DNA from 3 places in the Arthrobacter sp. NPDC058130 genome. Region 2 is predicted to be linked to each of the others. Evidence: riboswitches for the same ligand, from Rfam matches in the RefSeq annotation. Region 2 holds a riboswitch; each other region holds the start of a gene.
What was found. Region 2 has a riboswitch for cyclic di-AMP ahead of ACFVTM_RS07625 (hypothetical protein). Riboswitches for the same ligand answer to the same signal wherever they lie in the genome.
Positions count from the first base shown of each region.

Region 1: linked by a shared signal. The riboswitch ahead of ACFVTM_RS20025 (NlpC/P60 family protein) and the one ahead of ACFVTM_RS07625 (hypothetical protein) in region 2 are both predicted to bind cyclic di-AMP.
Region 3: linked by a shared signal. The riboswitch ahead of ACFVTM_RS18810 (hypothetical protein) and the one ahead of ACFVTM_RS07625 (hypothetical protein) in region 2 are both predicted to bind cyclic di-AMP.

Region 1 is NZ_JBHVTV010000015.1:14,255-24,183, reverse strand. It holds gene ACFVTM_RS20030 (M23 family metallopeptidase) at 1-729, shown strand, start outside; cyclic di-AMP (ydaO/yuaA leader) riboswitch at 852-1,035, shown strand; gene ACFVTM_RS20025 (NlpC/P60 family protein) at 1,332-2,090, shown strand; gene ACFVTM_RS20020 (HNH endonuclease) at 2,311-2,811, shown strand; gene ACFVTM_RS20015 (molybdenum cofactor guanylyltransferase) at 2,873-3,550, shown strand; gene ACFVTM_RS20010 (DUF6457 domain-containing protein) at 3,572-3,859, shown strand; gene ACFVTM_RS20005 (molybdopterin molybdotransferase MoeA) at 3,856-5,346, shown strand; gene fdhD (formate dehydrogenase accessory sulfurtransferase FdhD) at 5,447-6,319, shown strand; gene ACFVTM_RS19995 (alpha-mannosidase) at 6,409-9,441, shown strand; gene ACFVTM_RS19990 (hypothetical protein) at 9,676-9,929, opposite strand, start outside.
Region 2 is NZ_JBHVTV010000002.1:753,031-762,959, reverse strand. It holds gene ACFVTM_RS07655 (aspartate/glutamate racemase family protein) at 1-509, shown strand, start outside; gene ACFVTM_RS07650 (glycoside hydrolase family 16 protein) at 599-1,705, opposite strand; gene ACFVTM_RS07645 (esterase/lipase family protein) at 1,987-2,844, opposite strand; gene ACFVTM_RS07640 (DNA alkylation repair protein) at 3,124-3,810, shown strand; gene ACFVTM_RS07635 (cation:proton antiporter) at 3,869-5,095, opposite strand; gene ACFVTM_RS07630 (hypothetical protein) at 5,232-5,486, opposite strand; cyclic di-AMP (ydaO/yuaA leader) riboswitch at 5,658-5,859, shown strand; gene ACFVTM_RS07625 (hypothetical protein) at 5,864-6,538, shown strand; gene ACFVTM_RS07620 (sensor histidine kinase) at 6,670-7,677, opposite strand; gene ACFVTM_RS07615 (response regulator transcription factor) at 7,670-8,347, opposite strand; gene ACFVTM_RS07610 (DedA family protein) at 8,353-9,105, opposite strand; gene ACFVTM_RS07605 (phosphatase PAP2 family protein) at 9,108-9,809, opposite strand.
Region 3 is NZ_JBHVTV010000013.1:49,283-59,211, reverse strand. It holds gene ACFVTM_RS18850 (hypothetical protein) at 1-336, shown strand, start outside; gene ACFVTM_RS18845 (hypothetical protein) at 355-894, opposite strand; gene ACFVTM_RS18840 (SixA phosphatase family protein) at 1,033-1,560, opposite strand; gene ACFVTM_RS18835 (dodecin family protein) at 1,616-1,819, opposite strand; gene ACFVTM_RS18830 (winged helix-turn-helix domain-containing protein) at 2,235-3,098, opposite strand; gene ACFVTM_RS18825 (hypothetical protein) at 3,645-4,274, opposite strand; gene ACFVTM_RS18820 (response regulator transcription factor) at 4,868-5,608, shown strand; gene ACFVTM_RS18815 (ATP-binding protein) at 5,630-7,252, shown strand; cyclic di-AMP (ydaO/yuaA leader) riboswitch at 7,424-7,581, shown strand; gene ACFVTM_RS18810 (hypothetical protein) at 7,584-8,408, shown strand; gene ACFVTM_RS18805 (glycosyltransferase) at 8,591-9,929, shown strand, end outside.

The DNA.
Region 1 (9,929 bases), on a different contig from region 2:
GACGCGCACCGCGACGAACGCCGCCGGCGGCGCAGTCCGTTCCGCCAGGTAACGGAATTCGCCTCGGCCAGCGGAGTCGGGCAGAAGGCCGGCATCGCACTGGCCGCAACCGGTCTGGTCCTCACCGTGACGGTCCCCGTCACGAGCCCGGTACTGGCCTCGAACGCTGACGGGACAGGCGCCCTCTCCGCTGCAGTGCAGCCGGATGTCACGGCTGCCGCCGCCGCAAAGGTCGATTTCAGCCGAACGGCCGTCACCACGAAGGGTGATCCGGACGGCAAGCTCAAGCAGCTCCTCAGCGCCCAGTCTGTGGGAAGTATCACCCGCGCGGCATCGGCCGGCACCCTCGGTGCGCCGCTGGACCAGATGGTCACGGCCTCGCCGTTCGGCTACCGCGTCAGCCCCATCACCGGCGGTGCGGGCGAGTTCCACCGCGGCCAGGACTTCGCCGCCCAGTGCGGCACGGCCGTCCATGCGGCCGCCAGCGGCACCGTGACCTTCAACGGATGGCATCCCTACGGCGGTGGAAACCGCGTCGTGATCGACCACGGCAACGGCCTGGAGACCACTTACAACCACCTGTCCTCGGCCTCGGTCAAGGTCGGCCAGAAGGTATCGCGCGGCGATATCATCGCGATGAGCGGGACTACAGGCGCCTCCACCGGCTGCCACCTTCACTTTGAAGTGATGGTCAACGGCGACGTCGTTGACCCCCTCGGTTGGCTCTAAAAAGGTGATGGACCGCTCTCGAATCCTTGTGACACGCCGTGATCTGAATGTGACATTGAGTCCGGACTGCTGTAGGGTTTGAAGCACGCCAACTTTTCCGAAGTTGGCGCTCTTGAGTGGATTGCCTAGCTCTGCCACCGCTCAAGGTCCGTTCGCATTACATCGTCTGGCAGGGGCGGGGGAACCAATTTTGGCCTTCGAAAGAAGGCCTAGGGGTTAAGTCGCAAAGCTTCCCAGGAAGCAGCGCGGCCGGGTGACTCCCATCCGAATCCGACAGCTCACCTCGTAGGCATTGGGAGAGGCTACTTTCGTGTCTTCACGCCACAACTCTGCGCGCATGCGCACCGGTGAGGCTCTTTTGAGCTCGCCGGAATCCACATCACGTGCCGCCCTTGCTGGTGCCCGGATGGGATCACGTTCCGCAGGCTCATTCTCTACCGAGCCCGGACAGCATGCAGTTTCCGCATTTGGCGCGTCTTCGCAGTACACCCTTCGCTAAGTAACCCAATTTCGGGGCGATCCGGCGTACCCCCAAGATGCCGGAGCGTCCTCAGTCCGCGCCCGAAAGCGCGCGGTCCAAGGATCACGAAAGAGAGAACTTAATGACTACTCGTGCAACCGTTGCACGGCACCGAGCCGAGGTCACCAAGACCAACTCGCTGGCTGTTATTGCAAAGGCTGTCGGCGACAACGCCGGCGGCATGGGCCGTCAGGCCGCGGTCATCGCCGCAGCCTCCGGTCTGGTCCTGACCAGCGGAATCGCAGCCAACGCTGCTGAGACCAACGTTCAGCGCGAATCCACCTCCGCTTCGGCTCTGGAAGTCCAGTCCGCCACCCCGGCCACCATCTCGGCCGCATCCAGCATCGCGATCTCCTACGAGAAGCCCGCCGTGACCACCACGCCGGCTCCCGTCGTCGAGGCCCCGAAGCCCGTTGTGCAGGTCCAGGACTCCACGGCCTCCCGCGCCGGCGGCACCGAGCTTGGCGTCAGCGGCGGCGTCGCTGCCCAGGCTCCGGCCGGCATCGGCAGCGGCTCTGGCGCGACCATCGCCGCTGCTGCGTACGCACAGATCGGCGTTTCGCAGGACTGCACCGCACTCGCCACCAACGCCCTGGCCGCGGCCGGCATCCACTACCACGGCTGGCCGGCAGGTTACCTGTCCCTGGGCCGCACCGTGAGCGCCTCCGAGGCACGCCCGGGCGACCTCGCCTACTACCAGAACGGTGGCGTGGGCATGGCCCACATCGCGGTTTACGTCGGCAACGGCATGGCAGTCCACGGCGGCTGGAACGGTGGCACCACCGCGCTGTACAGCGTGAACGTCGGCTCCGGCCCGGTCTTCATCCGCGTCGGCGGCTAGGGACAGAGCTCCAGCACTTCGAAAGACCCCCGCTCTTTGGCGGGGGTCTTTTGCGTTGCCGTGCCATGAACTTTGCGCGCGGAGGGCCGCGCCGATGAAAAAATATTCGGTGATCCGGCACCTGAGTGTTTACTCTTGTGTTGTCGATCCATAGCCCGACCATGCAGAGGGCAGCCGGCCCTCGTGCCGCTGGCGGGTGCGGCCGTGAAGAGGTATGCGGATGCGCACTCTCGTTCTGAATGCTGGATATGAACCACTGGCGGTAATCACGTTCCGCCGGGCGCTCGTCCTTGTCCTGACCGGAAAGGCCAGCGTTGTGGCGGAAGGGGACGACCCCGTTGTTGGCCCCCAGGACATTCTGGGCCGCCCGTCCGTGATCCTGCTGAACCGTTACATCCGTCCGAGGTACAACACGATGACAGCGGTGAGCCGCCGCGGCGTGCTCCGCCGCGATGCCCACCGCTGCGCCTACTGTGGCAAAGCGGCCCACACGATCGACCACGTCCAGCCCAAGTCCCGGGGCGGCGCCGATTCCTGGGAGAACCTGGTGGCGGCCTGCCTGCGGTGCAATAACGCCAAGAGCGACCACACGCCCGCGGAGATGGGCTGGAAGCTCGGGTTTGTTCCGGGCCCCCCGAAGGGCGCGATCTGGCAGATCAAGGAACTCGAGAAGCCGACGCCCGCCTGGGATCCGTTCCTGCTGCCGGAATCAGCCGCCTGACCTGGCCGGCGCATGGCCTGCCCTGGTTCGGGGGCAGCCCGCGCCGCGCTAGGCTGAACCGGTGGAGTTCGATGCCATCATTCTTGCCGGGGGAAGGTCCTCCCGCCTTGGCGGCGTGCCCAAATCCCGGCTGGTCTACGACGGCGCCACCCTCCTTGAGCGGTCGCTGCGCGCCGCGGGCGCGGCGGGGCGCGCCGTCGTCGTCGGGCCGGACCCCGGGGACCTTCCCGACGGCGTCCTGACCTGGCGGGAAGAGCCGCCCTTCGCAGGGCCGGCCGCGGCTATCGCCGCAGGCCTGGACGCGCTGGCGGCAGACCATGCCGGCCGGCCTGGGGACGCCGGTCCGGCGCCGTTTACCCTGGTGCTTGCCTGCGACATGCCGAGGTCCGCCGCCGCCGTCCGGGTCCTGGCCGAATCGCTGGCCGTCTCCCTGGCAGCAGCGAAGGACCAGCACCGGGGCGACGGGGTCATGGCCGTCTCCGAGGACGGCCGGAAACAGCCGCTCGCGGGCTTTTATGGCACAGCTGCGCTACAACGAAGTGTTACGGACGCACGGCACCGGGGGAGTCTGGAAAACGCATCGGTCTTCGCCCTTCTTGCTAGTCTGGACGTACGGGAAGTTCGCGTTCCCCCGGGGTCCACTGATGACGTTGATACCTGGGATGATGCGTCCGCACTGGGGATATCCGGCAGGTTTCCACACCTCGGTCCGGGCTCCGGGCCGGAACCCCGCAGCTGAACTCGACCATGGAGGCAAACGGTGAAAAGCCAGGATGAAACGCTGGAAGACTGGTGCCGTGCCCTGCTCCAGGCCTTGGAGCTGGAAGACGTTGAGATTGACGTGAACGAGGTCCTCGCCCTGGCAGGCGTGGCCGCCCACTCCGTAGTGCGCCCCGCGGCGCCGCTGACCACATTCATTGCCGGCTATGCCGCCGGTCTGGCCTCCGGCTCCGGGCAGGCGACGGACTCCGTGTCCATGCAGGACGCCATGGCCGTAGCGCGCCGGCTCGCCAAGGACTACGCGGCCGCCGAAGCTTCCGGGGCATGACGCCTGCGGCTGGGGACGACGCCGGACCGGCCGTCCATGGCGGGAACGGCCCCGAGGGCGGTCCCGCGGAACCTCTCGCGGACCCGGACGCCGTCAAGGCGGACGCACCGGAGGCGGACGCAGCGGACCCGGACACAGACCAGGACGCAGACCAGGACGCAGACGTTCCGCACCGGCACCTGGCCCACACATGGCAGGAGGCCCGGCAGCTCGCCTTTGACTGCGCCGCACCCATCCCGGCCGCCCCCGTCCCCCTCCGGCAGGCGCTGGGCCGCACCCTGGCAGCAGACGTGCTTGCCCTGCAGGACATGCCCCACTATGCCTCCTCTGCTATGGACGGCTGGGCCGTCAACGGCAGCGGCCCCTGGATCCTGGCCGAACCCGGCCAGCGGCTGGCACCGCATCAGGCAAGCCCGATCGCCACCGGCGGCCTTATCCCGGCCGGGGCCAAGGCCGTGCTGCGCAGCGAAAGCGGTGTCATCGACGCCGACGAGGACGGCCTGCCCGTCCTGAAGCTGGGCGGCACGGCGAAACCGGGGGACCCGCGCAACGGCGACCACATCAGGAAGGCCGGAGAGGAAGCTGCTGCCGGGGATCTCCTGATCAAGTGCGGCGCGGTCCTGAACCCCGCCCATCTGGCCCTCGCCGCGCTGGCCGGACACGACGCCCTTCCGGTGCTCGGCAAGGCCGTGGTGCGGCTGGTGTTCACCGGCGCCGAGGTGGTGGCATCCGGGACGCCGGCCCCCGGACAGGTTCGCGACACCTTCGGACCCCAGCTGGCAGCCGTGGTGGGCATGCTCGGCGGGATCTGCACCGAAGAAGTGAAAGTCGGCGATTCCTACCCCGAATGGCTCGCCGCGCTCGAGGACGGCGATCCCCTCGCCACGGGCAGCGAAAGCCTGCCTGCCGACGTCGTCATCACCACCGGCGGCACGGGACGCTCCGGAACCGACCACCTCCGGCGTTCCGTCGCCGAGCTGGGCGGACGACTGCTGATCGACGGGATCGCCATGCGGCCGGGCCACCCGGCCGTGCTGGCCGAACTGCCGGACGGCCGGTATGTCCTCGGCCTGCCGGGAAATCCGCTCGCGGCCATGATGGCGCTGTCCACCATCGGAGCCCCGCTCCTGGCGGCCCTGGGGCGCGGTTCCATCCCGCCGCTCAGCGAGGTGCCCTGCGGCTCGACGATTGACGCCGATCCCGGCCGGACCCGGCTCATGCCCTTCCGGCTGCTCTACGGCATGGCATCCCCGGCGCAGCACACCGGCCCGGGAATGATGCGGGGCCTGGCCGCCGCCGACGGCGTCCTGGTGGTCCCGCCCCATGGCGTGCAGTTGGGGGAGCTGGTCCCCGCCTTCGCGCTCCCGTGGGGCGCGCCGGTCCCCGACGCTTCGGCAGCTCCCGTGGCGAAGCCTGCGGCGAAGCGGACCGCCAGGAAGACCGGTGCCAGCGACGGGCCGGTGGACTGGAGCGCCCTCCTGGGCTGAGCGCCCGCCGAACCGGGCCGGAGCGCCGGCAGTGCTGGTTTCAGGATCAGGCACTTGCAATGATGGAATCAGCGAAAACCCTATTGCTTAGGAGTACCGGATGGGCCGCGTGACGCAGCGCCGCAAAGTGCACAAAATTGTCCTGGACGGGTCCGCGCACGCCCTCGAATTCCCGGTCCGGCACCGGGAGGACGTCCTCGCCGTCGAGGAACCGCTGGAAATCCGGCTCGGAAACATGTCCTTCTCCGTCACCATGCGAACGCCCGGCAGCGACTTTGACCTCGTCGCGGGGTTCCTGGTCTCCGAGGGGATCATCTGGACTCCCGAGCAGCTGGTCTCGCTCAGGTTCTGCGCCGGCGAAGACGCCGACGGGATCCAGACGTTCAACGTGGTGGAGGCCCAACTGCGGCCCGACGTCGTCCTGCCGGAGACCGGCCGAAACGTCTTCACGTCCAGTTCGTGCGGCATTTGCGGGACGGACTCCATCGATGCCGTCCGCAAGTCCTCCCACTACAGCCCGGCACAGGATCCGTTGACCGTTCCCGTCGAAACGCTCGCGGCCCTCCCGGACGCCCTCCGGTCCGCCCAGGAGGTCTTCGACCTCACCGGCGGCGTGCACGCCGCCGGACTCTTCAGAATCGCCGACGACGGCTCGGCGGAGTTGCTGTGCCTCCGGGAAGACGTCGGACGGCACAACGCCGTGGACAAGGTGGTGGGCTGGGCGCTCCGCGAAGGCCTGCTGCCGCTCCGGGGCACGGTGCTGCAGGTCTCCGGCCGGGCATCGTTCGAGCTCGTCCAAAAGGCAGCCCTCGCCGGCATCCCGGTGCTCGCCGCCGTCAGTGCACCCTCCAGCCTGGCTGTCGAACTGGCCGAGGCCAGCGGGATGACCCTGGCAGGGTTCAGCCGCCGGACCAGCCTGAACGTCTATGCAGGCCAGCAGCGCGTCGCAGTCCCGGCCCCCGCGGCCGGCTAATAGCAACACTTGGCCAACGGGTTCCCCACGACGTAAGTTTTATCCATCGATTGGAGCCAATCGGACCCCCAGCGCTGAAGAGGAACACATTGCACGACGACCGCCGTCTTACGGAAGTCCGGCTGGACCGCTTTCTGCGTGACCGCATTGCCCCCGCCGTCTACCCGCGCAGCGTCCCGCTGACCCTGAGCAGCTGGGACGCGCCGGACGAGCCCGTGCCCGTGCTCGAGGCCCTGCGGCACGAGTTCGCGCCCCAGGAACACGGGACGGCCTGGGGCCGGCCATGGAGCACCAAGTGGCTCCGGCTGCGGGGAGAAGTGCCGGACGGCTGGGGAACCGCGGCCGGCACCTCGGTGGAAGTCCTCGTGGACCTGGGTTTCAGCGGCGACGCCCCGGGCTTCCAGTGCGAAGGCATCGCCTGGCGGCCCGACGGGACCATCATCAAGGCGATTTCACCGCGGAACCAGTACATTCCGCTCAAGCTTCTGGGCAGCGGCATGGCCGTCGACTTCTATGTCGAAGCCGCGGCCAACCCCGACTTGTCCCAGAACTGGACCTTCGCCGCCACGCCTTACGGCGACAAGGCCACCTCAGGCAGCGAACCCAAATACCGTCTGGGCAGGATCGCCATCGCCGAACGCAACCAGGCGGCCTGGGAACTGCAGCAGGACATCTTCACGCTCAGCGGGCTCATGCATGAACTGCCCATGGACCTGCCCCGCCGCCACGAAATCCTGCGGGCGCTCGAACGCATGCTGGACATCATGGACCCCGACGACGTCGCCGGCACCGCAGACGCCGGACGGGCCGCGCTGGCCGATGTCCTGTCCCGGCCGGCCTACTCCTCGGCCCACCGGCTCGTGGCCACGGGTCACGCCCACATCGATTCGGCCTGGCTTTGGCCCGTCCGGGAAACCATCCGCAAGTGCGCCCGGACGTTCTCCAACGTCGTGGCGTTGATGGACGAGTATCCCGAATTCATCTTTTCGTGTTCCTCGGCCCAGCAGCTCGCCTGGATGAAGGAGTACTACCCGGAGCTGTTCGGACGCATCCGGGACAAAGTCCGCGCGGGCCAGTTCGTTCCCGTTGGCGGGATGTGGGTCGAATCGGACTCCAACATGCCCGGCGGCGAGGCCATGGCAAGGCAGTTCCTCGAGGGCAAAAGCTTCTTCCTGGACGAATTCGGCGTCGAATGCCAGGAAGCATGGCTCCCGGACACGTTCGGGTATTCCGCGGCGCTCCCGCAGATCATCAAGGCCGCGGGCAGCCGCTGGTTCCTGACCCAGAAGATCTCCTGGAACCAGGTCAACAGGATGCCGCACCACACCTTCAACTGGGAGGGAATCGACGGCACCCGGGTATTCACCCATTTCCCGCCGGTGGACAGCTACAACTCCGACCTCAGTGCCCGGGACCTGTCGCACGCCGAACGGAACTACCGGGACCACGGCCGCGGAGCCACTTCGCTGGTGCCCTTCGGGTACGGCGACGGCGGCGGCGGCCCAACCCGCGAGATGCTGGCCGCGGCCCGGCGCACGGCGGACCTGGAAGGCTCTCCGAAGGTGCGGATCGGCTCGGCCGCCAGCTTCTTCCAGCAGGCCCAGGCCGAATACCAGCCCCTGCCGGTCTGGGTGGGGGAGATGTACCTGGAACTGCACCGGGGCACCTACACCAGCCAGGCCAAGACCAAACTGGGGAACAGGCGCAGCGAGCACCTGCTCCGGGAAGCCGAACTCTGGAGCGCCACGGCGGCAGTGCGGGCCGGGCACAGCTACCCTGCCGCGGAACTCAAGCGCCTCTGGCGGCTGGTCCTTCTCCAGCAGTTCCATGACATCCTGCCGGGCAGTTCCATCGCCTGGGTCCACCAGGACGCCGAACGGAACTACGCCGCCGTCGAACGGGGGCTGGAGGCGATCATTGCGACCGCCGCGGCCGCGGCCCTCGGTCCCGGCACCCGGGAATTCCTCCTCAACGCCGCCCCGCAGGAGCGCCAGGGCGTGCCTGCGCTGGGCGCTGCCGAGCCGGTCCGGCCCGGGCAGCCGGTAGCGGCCACCGGGTCGGACGGCGGCTACATCCTGGACAACGGCATCATCCGGGCCGTGGTGGATGCCAACGGACTGCTGGCCTCGCTGGTCGATCACGCCACCGGACGTGAGGCGATCGCTCCCGGGGAGTCCGGCAACCTCCTGGAGATGCACCGGGACACGCCGAATGAATGGGACGCGTGGGACATCGACGCCTTTTACCGCAGGAACGTCGTCCGACTGGTTGAGGCGCGGTCGGTCACGCTCGAGCGCCCCCGGGGCGAAGGCCCGGACGCCGTCGTGGTGGTGGAGCGGATGGCCGGGTCCTCGGCCGTGACCCAGCGGATAACCCTCGCGGCGGGCGCGGACTCACTCGCGATCACAACCCTGGTTGACTGGCAGGAGAGGGAAAAACTGCTCAAGCTCGGTTTCGCCCTGGACATCCGGGCGGACCGTTCGGCGGCGGAGACGCAGTTCGGCCACGTGTTCCGCCCCACCCACGTCAACACGTCCTGGGAGGCCGCGAAATTCGAGATCTGCGCCCACCGCTGGATCCACGTCGCCGAGCCGGGCTACGGGGTGGCGGTCTCCAACGCTTCCAGCTACGGCCATGACGTGACCCGCAATGTCCGGGAGGACGACGGCGGCACCACCACCACGGTGCGGGTCTCGCTCCTGCGGGCACCGAAGTTTCCGGATCCGGGCGCGGACCAGGGCAGGCACGAGCTGCACGTCACGATCCGGCCGGGTGCCACGATCGCGGACGCCGTCGAAGAGGGCTACCGCACTAACCTGGCGCCGCGGGTTGTGCAAGGTGCCCACGGGGTGGAACCGCTGGTCACCGTGTTCAACCAGGCCATGGTCATTGAATCGGTCAAGCTCGCCGAAGACGGCTCCGGCGACGTGATTGTCCGGCTGTACGAATCGCTGGGGGAACGCTCCACCGGCGTCCTGAAGGCCAACTTCCCGGTCCGCGGGATACGCGCCGTGGATCTGCTGGAACGCCCCGTGGATGCGCCGGGAGTGACGGCGGGCCCGGACTCCGCCGAACTCACGCTGCGGCCGTTCCAGCTGGTCACGCTGAGGTTTAAGCGCTGAAGTTTGTGCGTTAGGGCCATTCCTCCGGGGCAGCCCCTGGCCGCGACCGGGAAACGGGGAAAAGCGCCGTTAAACAGGCTGAGTGGGAGCGGTCCTTGCGGACCGCTACCACTCATCCCCCCAATGGCGCTTGGACGACTGCCTCTGCTTCGCACGGCTGACTTCCGTACACGAAGCGATTGCCGCTTTCACACATTCATGATTCTTTCACGGTCTAATGATTTTGTGAATGCCCTACCCTTTGTTCTTGCGTAATGTTGCGCGAGCGCTACCAGTTTTCTTGGCGGCGAGCCCGGAAGCCCAGAACAATCCCAGGCCCAGCACATAGCCCAGGACGGCCGAATAGTTGATCGTTTGCTGCGCGAGGGTCCAGTCCTCCGGGGCGAAGGAGGCGGGGAAGCTCAGGGCCGTGGCGAGGGCGCCCAGGCATGTCATGACTGCGGCGGCACGCACCAGCCGCGGCAGCGGGCTTCTGGCGGTGGCCAGGA
Region 2 (9,929 bases):
CGCTGGAGTCTGCGGCACCGAAAGTAGTCCAGTTGGCGCGGGAAATGGCCGGGGACGCCGACGCCCTGATTGTCAGCTGCGCATCCGATCCTGGGCTGGCCGCCACCCGGGCGGCCGTGGATATCCCGGTCATCGGGGCGGGCTCCGCGGCCGCGGCCGCAGCACTGACCTTTGGCGGACGGATCGGCGTCCTGGGACTCGGCGCCCATGTGCCGGGCCCGATCGCGGAAGCACTGGGCGAACGCATGCTGCTCATCGACGGGGCCGGGCGCGTTGAAACGCCTGACGAGTTCCTGATGCCTGCCGGGATTTTCGACGCCCTCGCCGCAGCCCACATGCTGGTTGATGCCGGCGCCGACGTCATTGTCCAGGCCAGCACTGGCCTGAGCAGCATCGGCATGGCGGGCGTGCTCCGCCGCCAGCTCGGAGTTCCGGTCATCGACGCCGTGACGGCAGCCGGGTCCATGCTGGTCGCAGCGGTGGTTCCCCGGGAGCTTCAGGCGGTTTGAGGTCGGTTGCCGGCGGCGTGCCTCGGCCAACGACAAGTCAGCCCCGCGCCCCTTCTGGGGTGCGGGGCTGACGGGTTGCCTGAGCCGGTCTACTTGTAGACGCGGACCCAGTCCACCTGCATCTGTGAAGGCTTGGTGGCCGATCCGTCAGGGAACCAGTCCAGCTGCAGCGTCTGGTGCATGCCCACGGAGGGCAGGTGCGCGGTGTTCGTGTCGGAGAAGGTCTTCACGCCGTCGATGTAGCCGGTGATGCCGGACGGGGTCCACTCCACCGCGTAGTTGTGCCACTGCGTGGTGTCGATCGTCTTCGCCGATGTGGTCTGGAAGTTCGAACCACCGCAGGCGTAGTGCAGGAAGAACTTGATCTGGGCGGTGTTGGTGCTGCCCTCGGCGTAGTCGATCTCGGCGCAGTTGGGGGAGGTGTTGTTGTTAGGCCACAGGATCAGCACCGGGTGGTACTTCGGGTCCCGGGCGCTGGTCCGCATGCGCGTCTCCCACTTGCCGTACTTCTGTTGCGCAAACTTGGCCGACATGCCGCCGGTGGTGCCGGCCGAGTTGCCGCTGACCGTGGCCACGCCATTGGCAACCGACCACGCCTGCGGGCTCCGTACGCCCTTGCCGGCATGTCCGGACCCCTTGAAGACGCTCCACTTCGTGGAATCGGGGGCGCCGGCCTTGGTGAACTCGTCGCCCGCAACAACCGCACCCCAGCCGCGGGCAGTGGCGGCCTGCGAGCCATCGCCCGTCGCGGCGACGGCGGCTTGGGCGGCAACGGGCGCAGCGGCTTGGGAAGAAACCGGCGCGGCAGCCGGCTTCGCGGCGGGGACGACCTTCGAGGTCGACGTCGACCCCGTAGCGGCTGCGGTTTGAGCGCCAACAGTGGCGGCGGGTGCCGGGGGCGCGACGGCGGCGGCTGGTGCCGCCTCAACTCCGGGTTCCGTCGGGGCAGCTGGGGCACTGCCGGCGGGTTTGGCGGCAGCCCCGGTCGCCGCCGCCTTGGGGCTGGTGGCCGCCGACGATGTGGAGGCCGCGGCGGCGCCCGAGGCCTGGGTAGCCGTCGAAGAGGCTGCGGCTCCGGTCGTGGACGCGGCGCCGCACCCGGTCAGGGACAACGCACCCAGGGTCAGCGCGATGGCGACCTTGTTGAGCTGCTGGTTCTTGGGCTGTGCTTTTTTGAACGGTGTTTGCTTAAACAACGGACCCCTCCGGGCTTTGTGACTGGCACACACAACCGTCGCGGCCAGGGCGTCGGCGAGTGCGGGAAGCTTCATCCGGCCCCTGCCTCAAGGGCATGGGCGAGCAGACGCCGAACGGCGCAACCGGGGCCGGCATACGGGCGCTCCGGGGCCCTGCATTCGGGCCAGGCCTTCACGGCCAGTCGTTTACGTTACCGGAACGTTACCTTGGTCCGCAAGCCTCCCAGCGGTGCGCGACGGGCTGGATGGTGCATGGCACCTTCGCCCCCAAGGTCCCTCCGCTACGCACAGCTGGGCTGATATTTCGGGTTGCCCGGCCTGCCCGCCGGCTGGCCAAGCGCGTCCGAGACGAGGCGTTGGGTGACGGGGTCGTTCGGAGCCTGGCCATGGTCACTCACGTCGGTTGGGCACTTGTCCTGGATGGTGATGTTGGTGACCTGCCGGCGAGGGCCGGCAAGGAACTGACTGGGGTAGGGCGTCACCACCGCGTCGTGCGTCGTCGAAATCACGGTGTACGCGGGGCCGGGAACTGTGTCGCCAATGGAGTTGAGTTCGGTGAGGAATGGTGAACCTGCTTGCTGGTCGACGCAGGCTTGGCAAATGGAGCCTCCCACGGAGGTCGCCCGCTGAATGCTGTCCAGCGACGGCGTGATCAGACCGCGGGTGCCGTGGTTGGACGGCGCAATGCCCACGAGGTGGTTCACCTTGTTCGCGCCGCCGAGGAATCCGAGGTAGTAGCGGGGCATCATGCCGCCCTGGCTGTGTCCGACGAGATCAACCTTCCTGGCGCCCGTCGAGGCCAGCACTGTATCGACAAACGAGGCGAGTTGCCGGGCCGAGTCTGCCACAGGACCCGTGGCGTAGACGCCGTTGGTCGCACCATAATTCAGCGCGAAAACACAGTAGCCTTGGCTTTTTAGCGCTGGCGAAAGCGTCGCCCATCTCGTCGCCATGTTCGCAAATGTTCCCGGCACCAGGATCACCGGGTAGGGGTGGGCTGTCGACGGCTTGCAAGACCAGTCATTCGCACCGGGCGGCGAAACGTCGGCGGTTTGGGCCAGGGCTGCCGGCATGCCCGTCATGGATGCGCAAAGGAGTGCCAGGGTTGCGAGTGCCGCGGGCGTTCTGCGGTGGGACACGGAATACCTCTTCAACTGGACGCGTCAGCTGTGACGGTCTGTCTGATTGGCAGTGAGGTGGAGGATCCGCCCCGGCGGTGATCCGTCTCACTTCCATCGCTTCATGTTAAGAATGGCCCTCCACGGACGCTGTCACGTTGCACGTTTGTGCGGGCCTTTGGGCTGGAGGTGCGATCTGTCTGCCTAGATGGACCGCGCGGCTGCACAATTGTGCATATGTCGGGCTTAGGCGGGTCTGCCGCCCCACAGCCGGCGCACTTTCCGGGAAAGAATGGACGGGTGAGTGAGGCTGGCGAATTCATCGACCTCTCGCTGCAGCGGGAAGGCTCCTGGCACCGCGCCGACGAGCTGGCGTCACGGCTGGAACAGGAGCCGGGAGGCCGCGGACTCCGGTTCTACGGTGCCTCCGTGGGTGCCGTGCGCGGAACCGTCAGGGATGCCGGTCGCCGCTATCCCGGTCTGTCCCGCGATGAAATCACTGCGTTGAGCTCCGAACTGTGGGGCTCGCAGTTGTCGGCAGCACCGGTTTTTGAACGCCGCCTCGCGGCCGTGGTCCTGCTGCAGACCAATGTGAAGCTGCTGACCAATTCCGACCTCACCCGGCTGGAGGGTTTCATTCGGGAGGCGCGGCTGCGGGACCTTGTGGATCCGCTCGCCATCGACGTCGTCGGTCCCCTGGTGGACGGACTCGACGTCCTGGCCAGGGTGCGGGCCGACAGCGTGCTGGACCGGTGGGTGCGCGAGCCCGATGCCTGGTTGCGCCGGGCAGCGCTGCTCTCGCCGCTGCTGGCGCTGCGCGCCGGCGCGGGGGACTGGGACCGGTTCATCCGTCACGCTGCCGCGGTGCTCGGCGGGCCCTCCGGGGAGTTGACCGCCGACGTCGGTGCGGTCCGGGAAGCGGTGTCCCGCGTCCGGACTGAGATGGCCACGAGGCGACCCGAGCTGCCATTCACGCCCGTAGGGTGACGATCTAAAACAGCCGGCCCGGGTGCGTCCTTTCGGGTCCTTCAGGCCCTCGCCCCGTTCAATCCTTGGGCCCGCCCGGCCCTCCGCTCCCACCTGGCCCGCCTGGCCCGACCGCGCTGCTGCCGGTATCGCCGGACCTGCCGGCGGCATTTGCGGGCAGCGAGAAACCCCTGGCGGCCCGTGACCCGGCGACGGCGCTCGCGGCTATGGTGACCAGCGCGCCCACCAGCAGGGCCGCGGCCTCGCCGGGGAGTAGGACCTGGAGCTGCGTCCCGATGCTCGCCGCCGCGGCAGGTATGCCGAGTTGGGCTGCCGACAGCACTCCGAGGGACAGCGGGAGCCCCAGTACCACCAGGGTGGTGTGCGTCAACAGGGCGCCGACGCCCAGCGCCACACCGAGGGCGATCATGTCCGGATGTCCGGCCAGGTCCTTGAGGGTCAGTGATGCGCCCAGCCAGACGAAGAACACCGGACCCAGGAAGCCGTCGCTGAGGGCGAACAGTTGCCGGGCCAGGCGCCTCGGTTCGCCGACGGCGGCCACCGCCAGGCCGAGGGAAAAGCCCGCCAACATCACGGACACGTTGCTCCACGTCGCGACCGCTGCCAGGGCGAAGAGGACCACCAGTTGGATCCGCAGCTCGAGGGCAAACTTGCGGCTTTCCGAAAGTCGGTGCAGGCGCCCGTTGATTCCCCTGCGATCAAGCCAGCGCAGTACGACAAAGATAACCACCGCGCAGCCGGTCACCGTGAGCACGCCCAGCGCCGCCCGGAGAGCGTGCGGCGGGTCCACCACGAGCGGCAGCGCCACTATGCAGGCTATGTCCGCGACGGCCACCTGCGCGGTCATGGCGATGACATGGGGTCCGCCGAGCCGCAGGGAATCGAAGATCGGGAGGACCAGCGCCGCTGAGGAAGAGGCCAGCAGCACCGCGTAGAGGGGAGCATGTCCAGTCCCGAAGAGCAGGCCGATGCCGATGCCGACCGCCACCGCTGCCGCAGCGCACGCAGCGGCGCGGCGGGAACCACTGCCGAGGGCGGAGCGGATCTGCGGATCCCGCACGGGAACATGGGTTCCGGCCACAAACATCATCAGAGCAAACCCGATATTGGCCAGCAGGCTGAACGTCGGGTCCGCCGGATCAACCAGGGCCAGGCCCGAGCGCCCGATCGCGATGCCCGCCAGCAGTTCGCCCAGTACCACCGGCAAGCGCCAGCGCACCGGCAGCGCCAGGAGGGGGCCGGCCAGTGCGACGACGGCGATCAGCGCCAGGGCAAGGAACGTCACGGCTCGCCCCTGCGGCCCTGCCCGGGGCCACTCGGGGCGGCAGGCCCGACCCGGGTGACGGCGTCCGTGGCCGTCGGGTCCTTCGTCATGGAATGAGATTAGTCCCGTTGACCGTGCAGCGGGCCGGGGTTCCCAATCAGTTTGCTGACCGCCGCTCCACCACCGCGTACGCCTTTCCGTCCAGGAAGGCCCAGTCATTGACAACCATGTATCCGAGCGAGTCCACCCGGTCATTGAGGACGTGTTCGTCGAAGCCCCTGTCGCGCGGTTCCGCATCCCAGGTGGCCACGTGGACGTCCCGGCCGTCCAGGACCAGCAGCTCGGTATTGACGTCGAAATCCTCCTTGGGCTGATTGCTCAACTGGCAGATGGCGACACACAGGCGGTTCATTTTGGGCCTCCGCTTCGAGGTGGTGCTGATGGCATCATCCTACGTTCGGATGCTGCGCCGCCCCATGGGCAGTTGGTGGGCAGCACTGTGGCCTCCGTTACCTGAATGTGACATTGGCGTGCGGTTCGCGTTACGGTGGTTAAGTGCCTGTTGTTTCCAATACGGGCGCTCCCCAGCCGATTGCCTAACTCTGCCGCGGCCCGGGGGTAACTCGCATCGACGCCGGCAGAGACGGGGAAACCACTTTTGGCCTGCTGCCACGCAGGTCTTGGGGTGAAGCCGCACAGCGCCCGCCATGACGGGCCCGGGAGTGCGGCCGGGTGACTCCCATCCGAATCCGACAGCTCACCTCGCAGGCATTGGGAGAGGCTACATCCATGTCTTCAATCAGTACTTTTGCGCGCCATACAGCCGTTCTCGCCGCCGCCTCCGGGCTGGTGCTCACGGGCTCGATGGCCGCCAACGCCGCCCCGGCACCCGTGCAGCGGGACTCCGCTCCGGCGTCGAACGTGAACGTCGCGGGACAGGTCAGCGCTCCCGTCAGCGCCGATTCCAGCGTCAAGATCAGCTTCGACCGCCCCGCGGTGGCCTCCGTCGCCGCACCGGTCATCGAACAGCCCGTTGCCGCGGCACCGGCTCCCGCAGCTGCCCCGGTTGCAGCGCCTGCAGCAGCACCCAAGGCAACCGTGCAGGTGCAGGCCGCTCCCGTTGCCGCGCCGGCTGCGGCGCCTGCCGGCGGACGCAACGCCATCATGCTCGCTGCCGCCTACAGCCAGGTGGGCATCACCCAGGACTGCACCGCCATGGTGGAAAAGGCCCTTGGCGCGGCAGGCAAGCCCGTTGGCGACATCGGTCCCCGGGCATTCCTTGGCCTCGGAACCGTTGTGGGCACCCCGCAGCCTGGCGACATGGTGGTCCAGTCCGGCCACGTGGGCATCTACGCCGGCAACGGCCAGGTGGTCAGTGGCGGCATGAACGGCAAGAACCAGACGATGGTCCACCCGCTGTCCTGGCTCACGGCGACCGGTGGCGTGACCTTCGTCCGCGCCTAGGCCGTACGGCCCACGGGGCTAGACAGTCCGGAAAGACCGGCGATCGTTTTCCTTGGGGGCAACGATCGCCGGTCTTTTCCGTGCCCGAAGTCTATGCCCGGGACTCCGGTGACCGGCCCGCGGTCCGCACGCTAGGGATTCCCGCTTCCGGCCAGCGGAAGCGTCAATTTCATGACCGTTCCCTCGGCACCCGTCGCGGCCACTTCGACGGCGCCACCCGCAGCAACGGCGATCTCCCGGACCAAAGCCAGGCCGATGCCAAAGCTCCGCTGTCCGTGTGTGCCGCCGGTGCTGGGGGTCCGCACGAAGCGGTCAAAGATCCGGGCCTGGTCCACGCCGGTGATTCCGGTTCCTGTGTCCGCGACGGTGATCACCGCGCTGTTGTGCTCGATCGAAGTCCTGATGGTCACACGGCCGCCCGGAGGAGTGTGGGCGAGGGCGTTGTCCGCCAGGGCCAGCACGGCGCGGCGCAGCGCATTTTTCTCGATCCGGGCCAATGGCCGGGCGTCGGCGGAGAAATCCATGCTCACCTCGCGCTGGTCGGCCACCAATTGGAGGCTCCCGGCGACGCCTGCGGCGGCGTCGGCCAGATCGGCAGGGGGTGCGGAGCGGTCCGGGACGTCGGCCGTCGCCGCCAGTAGCAGTTCGTTGACAATCCCGGTCAGCGTCGCAGCGTCCTCCCGGATCCGGGCCAGGTCCTGGCTTTGCCGGGAGCCGGGCACCGTGGTGCGCTGGGCGAGCTGGATCCTGGTGTCCAGGATGGTCAGCGGCGTTCGCAGTTCGTGGCTCGCGTCCTGGACGAAGCGCCGTTGCCTGGCCAGGGCATCACCGAGGGGGCGGATGGCGCTGCGCGCGCTGAGCCACCCGACAATGCCGGCCAGCAGGATTCCCGCCACGCCGGCGATGAGCATGGCTTCGAGGACATCCTTGGAATCCAGGTAGGCGTAGGCCGTCCCGGCCGCTGCCGAGCCCGGAACTTCAGGATGGGCCAACTGGTTCATCAGGTACAGCGCCGTGGCGGAGAGGAGCCCGAGGACCATGACCGCGCACGCGGCGCTGATCCGCAGCGCGACCTTGAGCGAGGCCTTGCGCAGTATCGTGTGGTCCGGATTTCCGCCGGGGACCCCGCCGCTATTCATGAGCGTCGCCAATCTGGTAACCCACGCCGTGAACTGTACGGATGACGGCCTTGGAAATCTTCCGGCGCAGGTGATGGACATAGGTATCGATCACGCCGGGCTGGTCCGAGGCGTGGAAGTACGCCGCGAGGAGCTCGTCCCGGGTGAACACCCGGTCGGGTTCCGCGGCCAGGGCTGCCAGCAGCTGGCATTCTTTCGCGGTCAGCGGCACCGTGTGCCCATAGACGGACCGGACGGAGCGCTGCGTCGGGTCCAGTTCCCAGTCCCCGATCGTCACCTGAGCCGGGGCCGGAGAGGTGAAGGTGCGCGTCAGTGCGCGCAGGCGGGCCGCCAGCTCTCCGGCGTCGAACGGTTTGGTCACGTAGTCGTTGGCCCCCGCATCCAGGCCCCGGACCTTCTGGTCGGCATCGCCCAGAGCGGTCAGGATCAGGATGGGCGTACCAATGCCTTTCGACCGCAACGCCGCGATAAGGGCGATGCCGTCCATCACGGGCAGCCCGCGGTCGATCACCATGACGTCCCAGGCGCCGGTCAGCCCGTGATGAAGACCATCACGGCCATTGGTGGCCAGCTGGACCCGGTAGTCCGGGTCGAGGAGCTCGGCGATGAGCGGCCCCAGGACAGCGTCGTCCTCGACGAGCAGCAGGGCCGGGCGGTCAGCAGTTGTCATGCCAGCTATTCTTCCGCGGCCATTTCCACAGTCCGCAGTTCGTCCTCGGTTCCTTCGGCCGTGTCGCCCGCAGTGTTGTCCGCGGTTGCGGCCGCTGCGGCGGCGGGGCGCCGGTTGTTGCGGCGACGCTTGAGGAGCTGCACGCCCCCCGGCACGACCGAGACGAGGACCATCGCCACGGCAATGACGTCGATATTCCGGGCGATGATGTCAAAGTGTCCCAACCAGGTGCCAAGCATCGTCACGGAGACGGACCATGCCACCGCGCCAACGATGTTCCAGAGAGTGAAGTACTTGTACTCATAGCGCGCGATCCCTGCGGTCAGCGGAGCAAACGTCCTGACCATGGGGACGAAGCGGGCCAGTACGACGGCGGCCCCGCCGTGGCGGCGGAAGAAGTCTTCGGTGGTGGTAAGGTGCGCTGTCTTCAGGATCCGGGCATCGTCCTTGAACCATCGCCGGCCAAATTTACGCCCGAGCATGTAACCGACCTGGTCCCCGGCGACGGCAGCAGCGGTGACGACGCCGATCAGCACCGGCAACGTCACGTGCAGCTGCTGGTGCAGCAGGCCCGCAGTGAACAGCAACGAATCCCCGGGCAGGAAGGGAAAAAGCACGCCCGATTCGATGAAGACCATGAGTGCGATGACGCCCAAGGCGGCCGGGCCCAGCCCGGCGAGCAGGCTTGCCGGGTCCAGCAGCGAGGGTGTCCCGGCTGCCGCAGCCGGAAGGAGGGCAAAAACGTCCACAGCGTGCATTCTCAATTCCTCTCAGATTCCAGCGACCGGATGGCGGAAGGGGCGCGAAGCCGGTCCGCCATCCAGGGCGTCACAACGTTCCAGAGTCCCGTGAGCAGGACCACCGCGGCGCTCGCAGCCAGGAATGAAGCTGCCACATCGGTGGGGTAGTGGACCCCGATATACAGCCGCGACCAGGCGACGAGGAGTGCCAGCGCGGCCGCACTGAACGCAGTGATCTTGGCCCAGCGGGTTCCGCGGACCAGGAAGAACAGCGCGAAACCAACGGCCACCGCACAGGACACATGGCCGCTCGGGAAACTGTCGGAGCCGGTTTCCGGAGCTAGGGGATCGAACAGCAGGGCGGGGTCGGGCCGCTGGCGGGCCACGATGATCTTGAAGAATTCACTGGCCACCCAGCCGGAAGTTGCCACGAGGCCGAACGCTACCGCCTTAATCAGGCCGCCTCGGAACAGCCAGACGTAGAGGGCCGCGCCGCCGATCAGGGCAAGGCCCACCACCGGGCCAAACACGACATTGAGGGCCATCGCCACAGCGGTCAGGGCGGGGAGATGATGGTGGCTGAGGTCCTGGTCCACCCCGATCTCGGCAGCGCTAAAGCCCGGCGTCAGCTGCGCCGCCAGGCCCAGTGCTACGACGGCGGCGGACAGCAGGACGCCCAATAGCAACCAGTGGCGGACGTGGGGGAGTGCGGGTCCAGTCATGGGATCCTCCGGCTAGGGACAACGGACGCCCGAAAAAGGGCGCCGACTCCCACTCTCCCGCCAGGCGTTTAAGAAACGCTTAAGAAAGTCCCGCTGAGGAGTTCCGCCGGGGAGTCCCGC
Region 3 (9,929 bases), on a different contig from region 2:
CTGTTCGCCGGCACCGTCCTGCCCGGAAGGAGCCATGGCCGGCGTACCCCGGGCTATGCTCAGCGGCGCCGCCCGGCGGCCGCCGCGCGGGGCGCGGGAGCCAGGTCCGCCAGCCCGCGGCCGTCCGCGTCACGTCCCACGCCGAGGGGTACAGCCCCGCGCCCGGCGGCTCCGCGGGCCCCCGCCCGGCCCGCAGCCAAGTCAGCGGTGCAGGCACCAGTGAAAGCACCGGTCAAGGCCCCAGTCAGGGCGCCTTCCGGAAAGTCGCCCGCGGCAAAGTCACCCGCGAAGCCGCCCACCGCCAAGTCTCCCGCCCGGACCTCCGCCCGCCGCTGAGTCCGGGCTCCCGGAGGCTTAGAGGTTTCTTGGCCGGTCGTCCCGGGGGGTGGTATCCGGCCCCGGGGTGGTGTCGCTGCGGGTCACGTCCTCGCGGCTGCGCTGGTCGCCGGACGTGTGCTCGCCGGGCACCTGATCGCCGGAAACCGGGCTGGCGCCTGCCCTGTCTGAGCGCAAGTCCGCCCGGGTTGTCGGCGTTTCCCCGGCCGCGTCGTCTCGTTCGGATGTGACGACGTCGGGGTCGATTTCATCGGCCTTGCGCAGTTGCTCCTGTGCGCCGGAGCGGACGTTTTGGGCTTCTTCCTTGGTACCGAGGGCTTCCTTCCGCTTGCGCTCGGCCTCGAGGGCGGCCTCCTGCGCGTCGGCCTCGGCCCGCGCTGCCTTGGCCTCACGTTCCCGCGCGGAGAATTCGTCAGCCTTGGCCTGTTCACGCATCTCGGCAGCTTTGTTCCGGTCCGCGGCCACCTTGCGCTTGCGGCTGATCATGACTGCCACCGCAACAATGGCCAGCACCACAACGATGCCGATAACAATTCCTATGAGCTGCCCTGAATCCACGTTGACCCACCCTCTTCTCCGGTTGCCTAACCTGCCCCTATAACCGCTGGACAAACCACGTCAGCAATCAGCAACAGTAAACCGCAGAACGGGGCCGGTAGCCATGGTTTCCGGCACCCTAGTCCGGCCGGCCGGCGGCTATTTGGCGCGGGGAACCTTGAAATGGGTCAGCTTGGCATCCTGCCCGTCCAGTTCGGCCCATGACTTCTCCGTTTCCAGGATGGTCAGCCCGCTGGTGGGATAGCGCGTGGCTGCGTCCATATAGGCGTCGTGATCGGAGTCGCGGGACGCCAGATGCATGGCGAGGTCCTGCACCCCGGGCATGTGCGATATCACCATGAGCGTGTTCACGGTGTCCGGGACGTGGTTGATGACCGCCAGCATGCGCAGGGCGGACGCGGCATACAGGCCGTCCTCGAGCTTGGGTGTCGGAGCCTTGTCCCCGAGCGCGTGGCACACCCACGTGCAGGTCTGGCGGGTCCGCAGCGCGCTGGAGCAGAGGATGAAATCAGGGACCACGCCGTGTTTGAGCAGCCATTTTCCGGCGACGGGGGCATCCTTGTGGCCGCGCTCTTCAAGCGGCCTTTCGTGATCGGCCACCCCGCCGGGCCAGTCGGACTTGGCATGCCTCATGATCACAAGTCGCTTGATGTGATGCTCGCTCATGCCCCAATCCTAGTGCGGCGCCTGGTCCCCAGGATTGCCTCCGGCCAGCGGCTGCTCAGTCTTCGAGGACGAAGGTCACCTCCAGCACGACATGCCAGGCAACCACCACGCCGCCGCTGATTTCAACCTTCTGTTCCTTCACCCACGCGCCAGTGACATTGCGCAGGGTCTTGTTGGCCCGGTCGATGCCCTCCTTGATGGCAGCATCAAACGAGGTCTTGGAGTTCGCACTCAGGGTAGTGATCCGCGCAACAGACATCTCTTCCTCCAATAGTCGGCTCAACGCTCAGAGACTACGCCGGACCCCACCGCGCCAACAGGGTCCAACGACCACCCCAAGCGGCGGAGACATATGCAGGACAACCCAGCCGCGGAGGCACATGCCCGTCAGCCAGCCCACGCACAAGGGCAGGTTCCGGGGAGTCAGGGCGCCGCAGCACAGCGGCACATCAAGCAAGCGCGGAGGGCGGCACTTTGCGTAGTGCCGCATCGCCGACTGAGGAACGAAGGAGGAAGAGAGCTGGCCGGATTCCTTGTCCGAGCTTGCGAGGTCAAGGGAGCCAGCGAACGCTAAGGCACGGCAAAGTGGCGCGCGGAGCGCGTGCAGCGAGCACGGGAGACAGCGAAAGCGGCCGCCCCAGTTCAGGGACGGACGCTTTTGCGCTAAGAATAGGCTAGATCGAGTATTCCGGAGCGGCCCATACTACGACCTCGGGGTGCTCGTAGAAGCGGTAGCCCTGGCCGCGCACGGTGCGCACGGTGTTGGCGAGGCGGCCGAGCTTGGAACGCAGGCGGCGGATGTGGACGTCGATGGTCCGCTCGTTCGGGACCTCTTCGGCGTTCCGCCACAGGCCCTCGAGGAGCTCGTCACGGCCCACGGTGCGGGTGCCGTTCTCCACGAGGTAGTTCAGGAGCTCGAATTCCTTGAACGTCAGGTTCAGGGATTCGCCGTCGAGGTGCACCTCACGGCGGGCGAGATCGATCAGCACGCCGGAGGGCCGCGGATCCTGTGGCTGCTGCAGGCGGGCGGTCTCGGTCCGCTGCCGGGCCCCTGCGGTCGGGTCGCCAAAGGTTGAACGGACGACGTCGAGGGCGGAACCCGGGGCGCTGGCCGGCGCTACGGCGACGGCGGCATAGCTTTCTGCCCCGGCAACGAGCGACTGGGCGTAGGCCCGGATTTCCTGGGCAAGCTTGGCGATTGACGTGCCGGCCGCCGCTGCGGTTTCCTCGTCGATCCCCATGTAGAGCACGAAGCCGCGGGCGACGTTGTCGCTGGGGGCCGAACGGACCGGGCTGCCCGCGCCCGGCGCGATCACCGGCGTGGGGGCAGTAGCTGGTGCGGGCGGAACGGCGCGGAGCTGGCCGTAGGAGTCAGGGTTGTAGCCCTGTGCTGCATATCCGGGGGCCGGGAAGCTGCCGGTGGAACCGGCGGGTGCGAACGCCGAGCGGCCGCCAAAGCCCTGGCGGATCCCGGAGGGCTGACCGGCCTTGCTAGCGTTACGGACGGAGATGTGGACGTATCCGGATGCAACTGACATGGATTGCTTACCTCAATGTGAATGGCCGTCATCGCGGCTCGAATGCTTCTTTCCCCGCAATGAAACTGGGGAGGGGCGCCCGACTCTGGGCTGGGGGGCGAATGCCTAGAAACTCTCAGGGGTGTAAAAGTTAGGCGTGCATTCGACAACAGCGCATCTCGGTAACAGCGGGTGTGCTGATCCAGATAGCTGCGGCTGCAGGTGCTGTTGAGTTCTTGTTCACAATTGAAGTGTGCAACGTAACAATGCGAACGTGCAAGTAACAATGGACCGCAGGTTCCACATAGTGAGACAGAACGGGAAATTGTAGCGCAAGTCACAATTCTGCCCCGGGCAATAAAATAACAAGTGTTTTTCCCACCCAAGAGTCAAAAGACCGCGTTTACCGAATATTATTCGGCCGCAATCGCTGAATGGCCAAAACAATTCACAGCATGGCAAGTCGGCAAAACAGGACGCTCCCGCGATTCCCAGCCAGGCGGTCCACGGAGTGGTCATGCCGACATTGCCGCCTGGCACGGAGGCAATGTCGGCATCGGCAGCGGGTTAGTTGGACTGGCCCGTAGCGGTAGCCGCGACAACCATGACGGAGGTCGCCGTGTAGCCGGAACCGTCCTTGGCCGCCACGATCCGAACCGTTCCGCCCGCGACGATATCCGCCACGCTCAGCTGTGTGCCCGACCCGCCAGCCTGCTGGCGCCGCTGTTGCAGATTGCTCACCACCACATCGCTGCCCAAGCCATAACTGCGAGTGAACCCGTCACTGCTCTTGACCGTCACGGAGGAGGAGCTGACCTCGCTCACAACGCCCAACTGCTCGGCCATGGTGGTGTACTCGCTGCCTTGCAGCACGACGTATTCGGCATGCACTGCCGAGGAGAATCCGCTGCCCATCCCACCGGCGGCGAAGTCGCCGGGACCGCCCTGCCCGGGCATTCCGCCTCCCGCGAACCCGCCCTGCGCCGAGCCGGGCATTCCGGGCGCGAAGCCCTGGCCGCCGGCCGCCCCACCGGCAGCCCCGCCAGCGGCCGCGCCCGCCGTCCCGTCGGCTGCGGCTGAACTTGAGGTCAGGGCATAGACCCCGGCACCTGTACCGCTGCCAGGACTGCTGCGGCCCCGGCGACGACGAGCCCGCGCTTGAGCGTCCAGGGGGCCGTCGTCGAGGCTTCTTGGCACCGGCTCCCCGCGCACCCCAGCCGGCGGCAGCTGCGGGCACCGCCTGCTCCTGCCGCGGCATGCCCCACCCCGGCGCCGTTGTCGGAACGTTCGAAGCCGGGGGCGCACCCCAGCCGGGCGCAGCGGCCGCTGCCGGCCACCCGCCGTCGAGCTGGCCGCCGTCGGGCTGGCCACCGTCGTAGGGTCCTGCGTCATGGCGTCCTGCGTCATGGCGTCCTGCGTCGTACTGCCCGGCCGCCTGCGGTGCGGCGTCCATCTGTCCGGCCGCCTGGGGCGTGGTCACAGGCGCGGGCGCCGCAGCGTTGCCGGGGGCTGGGCCGGAACCGGCTCCGGGATGCTGACCGCTCATGGTGTTTCTCCTTTGGGTGCGGATCGGTATTCACCCCAGAGTGCTGAGCGATCCTGTGCCTGGGCTGTGCGGGCCGACAGCCGGGCCTGTGACCTTTGGGGCAGGGCAAAGAAGGGACGGATTCAGTGCTGCCGCAGTGCCCCACCCGGCACCGTAAAGTCTTCCAGCTCGCTAGGCTGGGATTCACAGGTGCCGCACAGGGTCCCCAAAGCCCCACCTAACCGGCAGATCGGAGAGTTGTCCCATGGCCACTCCGCACTCCATGACCAACAACCTTCCCCAGCTCACGCATCCGGACGGCTCCCCCATCCGCGCCCTCGTGGTGGATGACGAACCCAGCCTCTCCGAACTCATGAGCATGGGGCTGCGGATGGCCGGCTGGTCAGTGGCCGTGGCGGCAGACGGACCCGCTGCGGTCCGGCTCGCCAAAGAGTTCCGCCCCGACGTACTGGTGCTGGACGTGATGCTGCCCGGGTTCGACGGCGTCGAGCTGCTGAGCAGGATCCGCGCGTTCGCGCCGGAAGTGCCCGCGCTGTTCCTGACGGCGAAGGATGCCGTCCAGGACCGGATCACCGGCCTGGCGGCCGGCGGCGATGACTACGTCACCAAGCCGTTCAGCATGGAAGAGGTCCTGCTGCGCCTGCACCGGCTGGTCCAGCGCTCCGGCGTGGCCGCCATGGACACCGCCGAACTGGTGGTGGGCGACCTGGTGCTCAATGTCGACACCCGCGAAGTCACCCGGGCCGGTGAGGAACTGCACCTGACCGCCACGCAGTTCGAGCTGCTGCGCTACCTCATGGAAAACCCCAAACGGGTGATCAGCAAAGCCCAGATCCTAGACCGGGTCTGGGACTATGACTTCGGCGGGCAGGCGAACATCGTGGAACTGTACATTTCCTACCTCCGCAAGAAGGTCGACGCCAACCACGCTCCCATGATCCACACGGTGCGCGGCGCCGGCTATGTCCTGAAACCGGCGGACTGATCAGTGCCCACTCTTTCCGGCATGACCCGCGTCCCCGGACGCGACTGGCGCAACCCGTCTACGTGGCATTTGCGCACCCGGCTAGTCCTGGTCGCCATGGCGCTGCTCGTCGCCATCTGCGGCGCGGTAGGACTGTTCAGCTATGCCTCGATGGACCTGTTCCTTACCCGGCAGCTCGATGACCAGCTCAGCAACGCTTCGCACCGGTCCAGCGAGTTCGTCCGGCCCTTGCCCGGCACCGGCGGCGGCCGCCCCGACCCCCTCGAAGCCCGGGGCCAGGGCATCGGGACGCTCAATGCCCGCATACAGGACGGCGAGGTCAGCAACCCCGGATTCCTGGCCGGGGACGCCACCCGCAAGAGCCTCTCCCCCGACGACAACGCGGTCCTCCTAGCGCTCACCCCAAACGGTGTGCCCGTGGACCGGACCCTCTCGGCCGGCGCCTACCGGCTCACCGCCGTCCGCACACCCTATGGCGACGTGATTGTCACCGGTCTTCCGTTGGCAGAAAAGGAAAATACCCTGACTTCGCTGGTCTGGACCATGGTGGTGGTGTCCGCTGGCGGACTCGTGCTGATCGGCCTTGCCGGCACGGCCCTGATCCGGCGGACCATGAAGCCGCTGGAACAACTGTCCGAGGTGGCCACCAAGGTCTCCCGCCTCCCGCTGGACGCCGGCGAGGTGGCCCTCGGGGTGCGCGTCCCGGCGTCGGCCGCCCACCAAGGAACAGAGGTGGGCAGCGTAGGTTACGCGCTGAACCAGATGCTGGACAACGTCTCCAACGCCCTCGAGGCGCGGCAGGATAGTGAAATGAAGGTGCGGCAGTTCGTCGCCGACGCCTCGCACGAACTCCGCACGCCGCTTACGGCCATCCGCGGCTACACGGAGCTGATGCGGATGACCGAGCACTTCACCCCCGACGGCCAGAGATCCCTCGCCCGCGTGCAAAGCCAGTCCGAACGGATGACCACCCTCGTGGAGGACCTGCTGCTGCTGGCGCGCCTGGACGAGGGGCAGCCGTTGAAGATCAGCGACGTCGACCTCACCCAGCTGGCCATCGAGACGGTGAGCGATGAGAAAGTCATGGCTCCGGACCGCGTCTGGCAGCTGGAACTTCCGGAGGAGCCCGTGGTGGTCCGCGGCGATGCGAGCCAGCTTCACCAGGTCCTCGCCAACCTCCTGTCGAATGCGCGCAAGCACACGGACCCAGGGACCAAGGTGGTCACGGGCGTCATGCGTTCGGCCGACGGAAGCGCCGTGGTCACCGTGACGGACAACGGCAGCGGCATCGCCCCGGAATTCATCGGCCGGGTCTTCGCCCGCTTTGCCCGGGCCGACGCCGCGCGCACCAATCCCGCCGCCACCCCGGCAAATGCGCCGGTTGTCGCGACGGCGGGGGCCCGGTCCGGGGCCGGCCCCAGCTCAGCTTCCGGTGCCGCTTCCGGTGCACCCGGCGTTTCTTCCGGCAGCCCTGGCGGTGCCGGCGCGGCTGCTGCCACCCCGACGTCGGAAGGCACGAGCGGTTTGGGCTTGTCCATAGTCCAGTCGATCGTGGAGGCCCACGGGGGCACCGTTGAAGTCACCTCCCGGCCTGGACGCACGGAGTTTGCGGTGCGGCTGCCCGCGGCGCCGCCGTCGGCGTAGTCCCCGCAGGAAATCCTGCCTCGCCTCCACCGTCAGTCCCGCGCAAGCCGACACCCCGCCGCTGTGACTCCTGTTACCAAAATGTGACTTAAGCGCCGAGGTCCTGTAGCGTCGTTGGGGTGCGGCCGCCATTTGTGCCGTATATCCGGATGGACGCCAAACTCTGCCGCTTCCCGGATTCCGCTGGACCAGGCAGAGGCGGGGGACCCAGAGTTCCCGGGCATTCTGCATTCATGCGCCCTCGGGGTGAAGCCGACACGTGATTCTCCGTGCGGCCGGATGACCTCATCCGAACCCGACAGCTAACTCCGTCGGCGTTGAGAGGCCCATCATGACTGAATTCCAGGTACAAACGCGCCCTGACGGCGGTTCCCATGCCCGCTCCCCCAAGTCGCGCCACCGCGCCGAACCAGCCAAGCAGGCATCCGCCCTGTCCAGGCTGGCGGGCGGTCTCGGCATCACTGCCCGCCGCGCCGCCGTCGTCACCGCCGCCTGCGCGCTGCTGGTGGGAGGCGCCGCCGCTAGCCAGGCGGCAGAGCCCGGCGCCCGCGCCAACGTTGCGAGCCAGACGCCCATGAGCGCGGACCCGCTGGCCAAGCTGAACTTCGAACGAGTCCAGGTGGTTGCTCCCTCTGCCCCCGCGGAGAGCAGCGGGGCAGCCCAGGCCGCAGAGGCGAAGCCCGCCGAAGCGCCCGCTGCCGCCCCGGCCGCCCCGGCGCCTGCTGCTCCCGCGCCGGCCCCGGCAGCCGCCCCGGCCCCCGCAGCGGCCCCGGCGCCGGCTCCCGCAGCCGCTCCGGCCCCCGCGCCGGCACCGGCAGCTGTACCCGCCCCCGCACCGGTGGCTGTCGACGACCCTGCCGGAGCACAGGCCTACGCCGCGTCCCAGCTGGGCAACTACGGCTGGGCTGCGGGCCAGATGCAGTGCCTGCAGAAGCTCTGGACCAAGGAATCGGACTGGAAGACCACCGCCACGAACGCCAGCAGCGGCGCCTACGGCGTGGTCCAGTCCCTGCCCGCCTCGAAGATGGCGAGCGCCGGTGCCGACTACATGACCAACTACCGGACCCAGATCAACTGGGGCCTGAACTACGTCAAGGAACGCTACGGCTCCCCCTGCGGCGCGCTGAACTTCCACTACGCACACAACTGGTACTAAACCGGCACTAGCCGTACTGCCCAGGCAGGGTGGTTGAGGCCCCGGATCCATGTGGATCCGGGGCCTCCCGTGCGTCCGCGGCCGGACTGGTTTTGACTGGCCGGTCTGGCTCGCCGGACTTCCACAGCCCCCGCACAGCTTGGCCCTAAAGCCCTCATATGGGCCGGCGGGAATGTTGAGCCATGACATTCACAGACCAGGCCACAGGAACCCTGTCCCGTTCCACGGCGACGCCGGCCGGTCCGGCGGCACCGCCCTCCCCGTCCGGACCTGCACCGTCAGGGCTTGCTTTGGCCGACGCGCCCGCCCCGGGCCCGTTCGCCGGAGCGCTTGCCAGTCCCGGCGGCCGGCGCGCACCCATTGACACGCGCGCAAGCACACCCTTGCTGGACGTCACGATCCCGGTCTTCAACGAGGAACGGGACCTTGAAGCGTGCCTGCGCCGGCTCCACGCGTACCTTCTCGGCGCCTTCCCGCACTCTTTCCGCATCACGGTGGCGGACAACGCCAGCACCGACGGAACGCTCAAGACGGCGGAGCGCGTGGCCCGGGAGTTGCGGGAAGTGACGGTGGTCCATATGGCCGAAAAGGGCCGCGGAAATGCGCTTCGCAAGGTGTGGCTCTCCTCGCCGTCGCCGGTCCTGGCGTACATGGACGTGGACCTTTCCACAGATCTGGCGGCCCTCGGCCCCCTGCTTGCCCCGCTCATTTCGGGGCACTCCGACCTGGCAATCGGCACCCGGCTGACCCGCAACTCGCGCGTGGTCCGCGGACCCAAGCGGGAGTTCATCTCGCGCAGCTACAACTTCCTGCTGCAGTCCCTCATGGGCGCCCATTTCAGTGATGCCCAGTGCGGGTTCAAGGCGATCCGGGCGGACGTGGCCCGGCAACTGCTCCCCCACACCCTGGACAACGCCTGGTTCTTCGACACCGAACTGCTCGTGCTGGCGGAAAAGTGCGGCCTGCGCGTCCACGAAGTGCCGGTGGACTGGACAGACGACCCCGATTCCAGCGTGGACATCGTCCAGACTGCCCTCGCGGACCTGCGCGGCATGGCACGGTTGAGCCGGGACCTGGTTTCTGGCCGGATCCCTGTCCCCGAACTGCGCGCCGCCCTGGCCCGCGGACCGCTGCCGGCCTCCTCGCGGTCCCAGGAACAAAGCCCCGGCGGAAGCCTCTTCGGGCAGCTGGTCCGCTTCGGCAGCATCGGCGTGGCCTCCACCGTGGCGTACCTGGCGATATTCCTGCTCTGCCGCGGGATCATGGACCCGCAGCTGGCAAACTTCTTCGCGTTGCTCACCACCGCCGTGGTCAACACCGCGGCCAACCGGCGCTTCACGTTCGGCATCCAGGGCAGCAGCCAGGCGGCACGCCACCACTTCGAGGGGCTGCTGGTTTTCGGGATCGGGCTGGCCCTGACCTCGGGCGCACTCGCCCTGGTTCACGCCACGTCGGGAGCCTCACCGGACCGCTGGCTCGAACTGCTGACGGTCACGGCCGCCAATCTGGCCGCCACCGCGG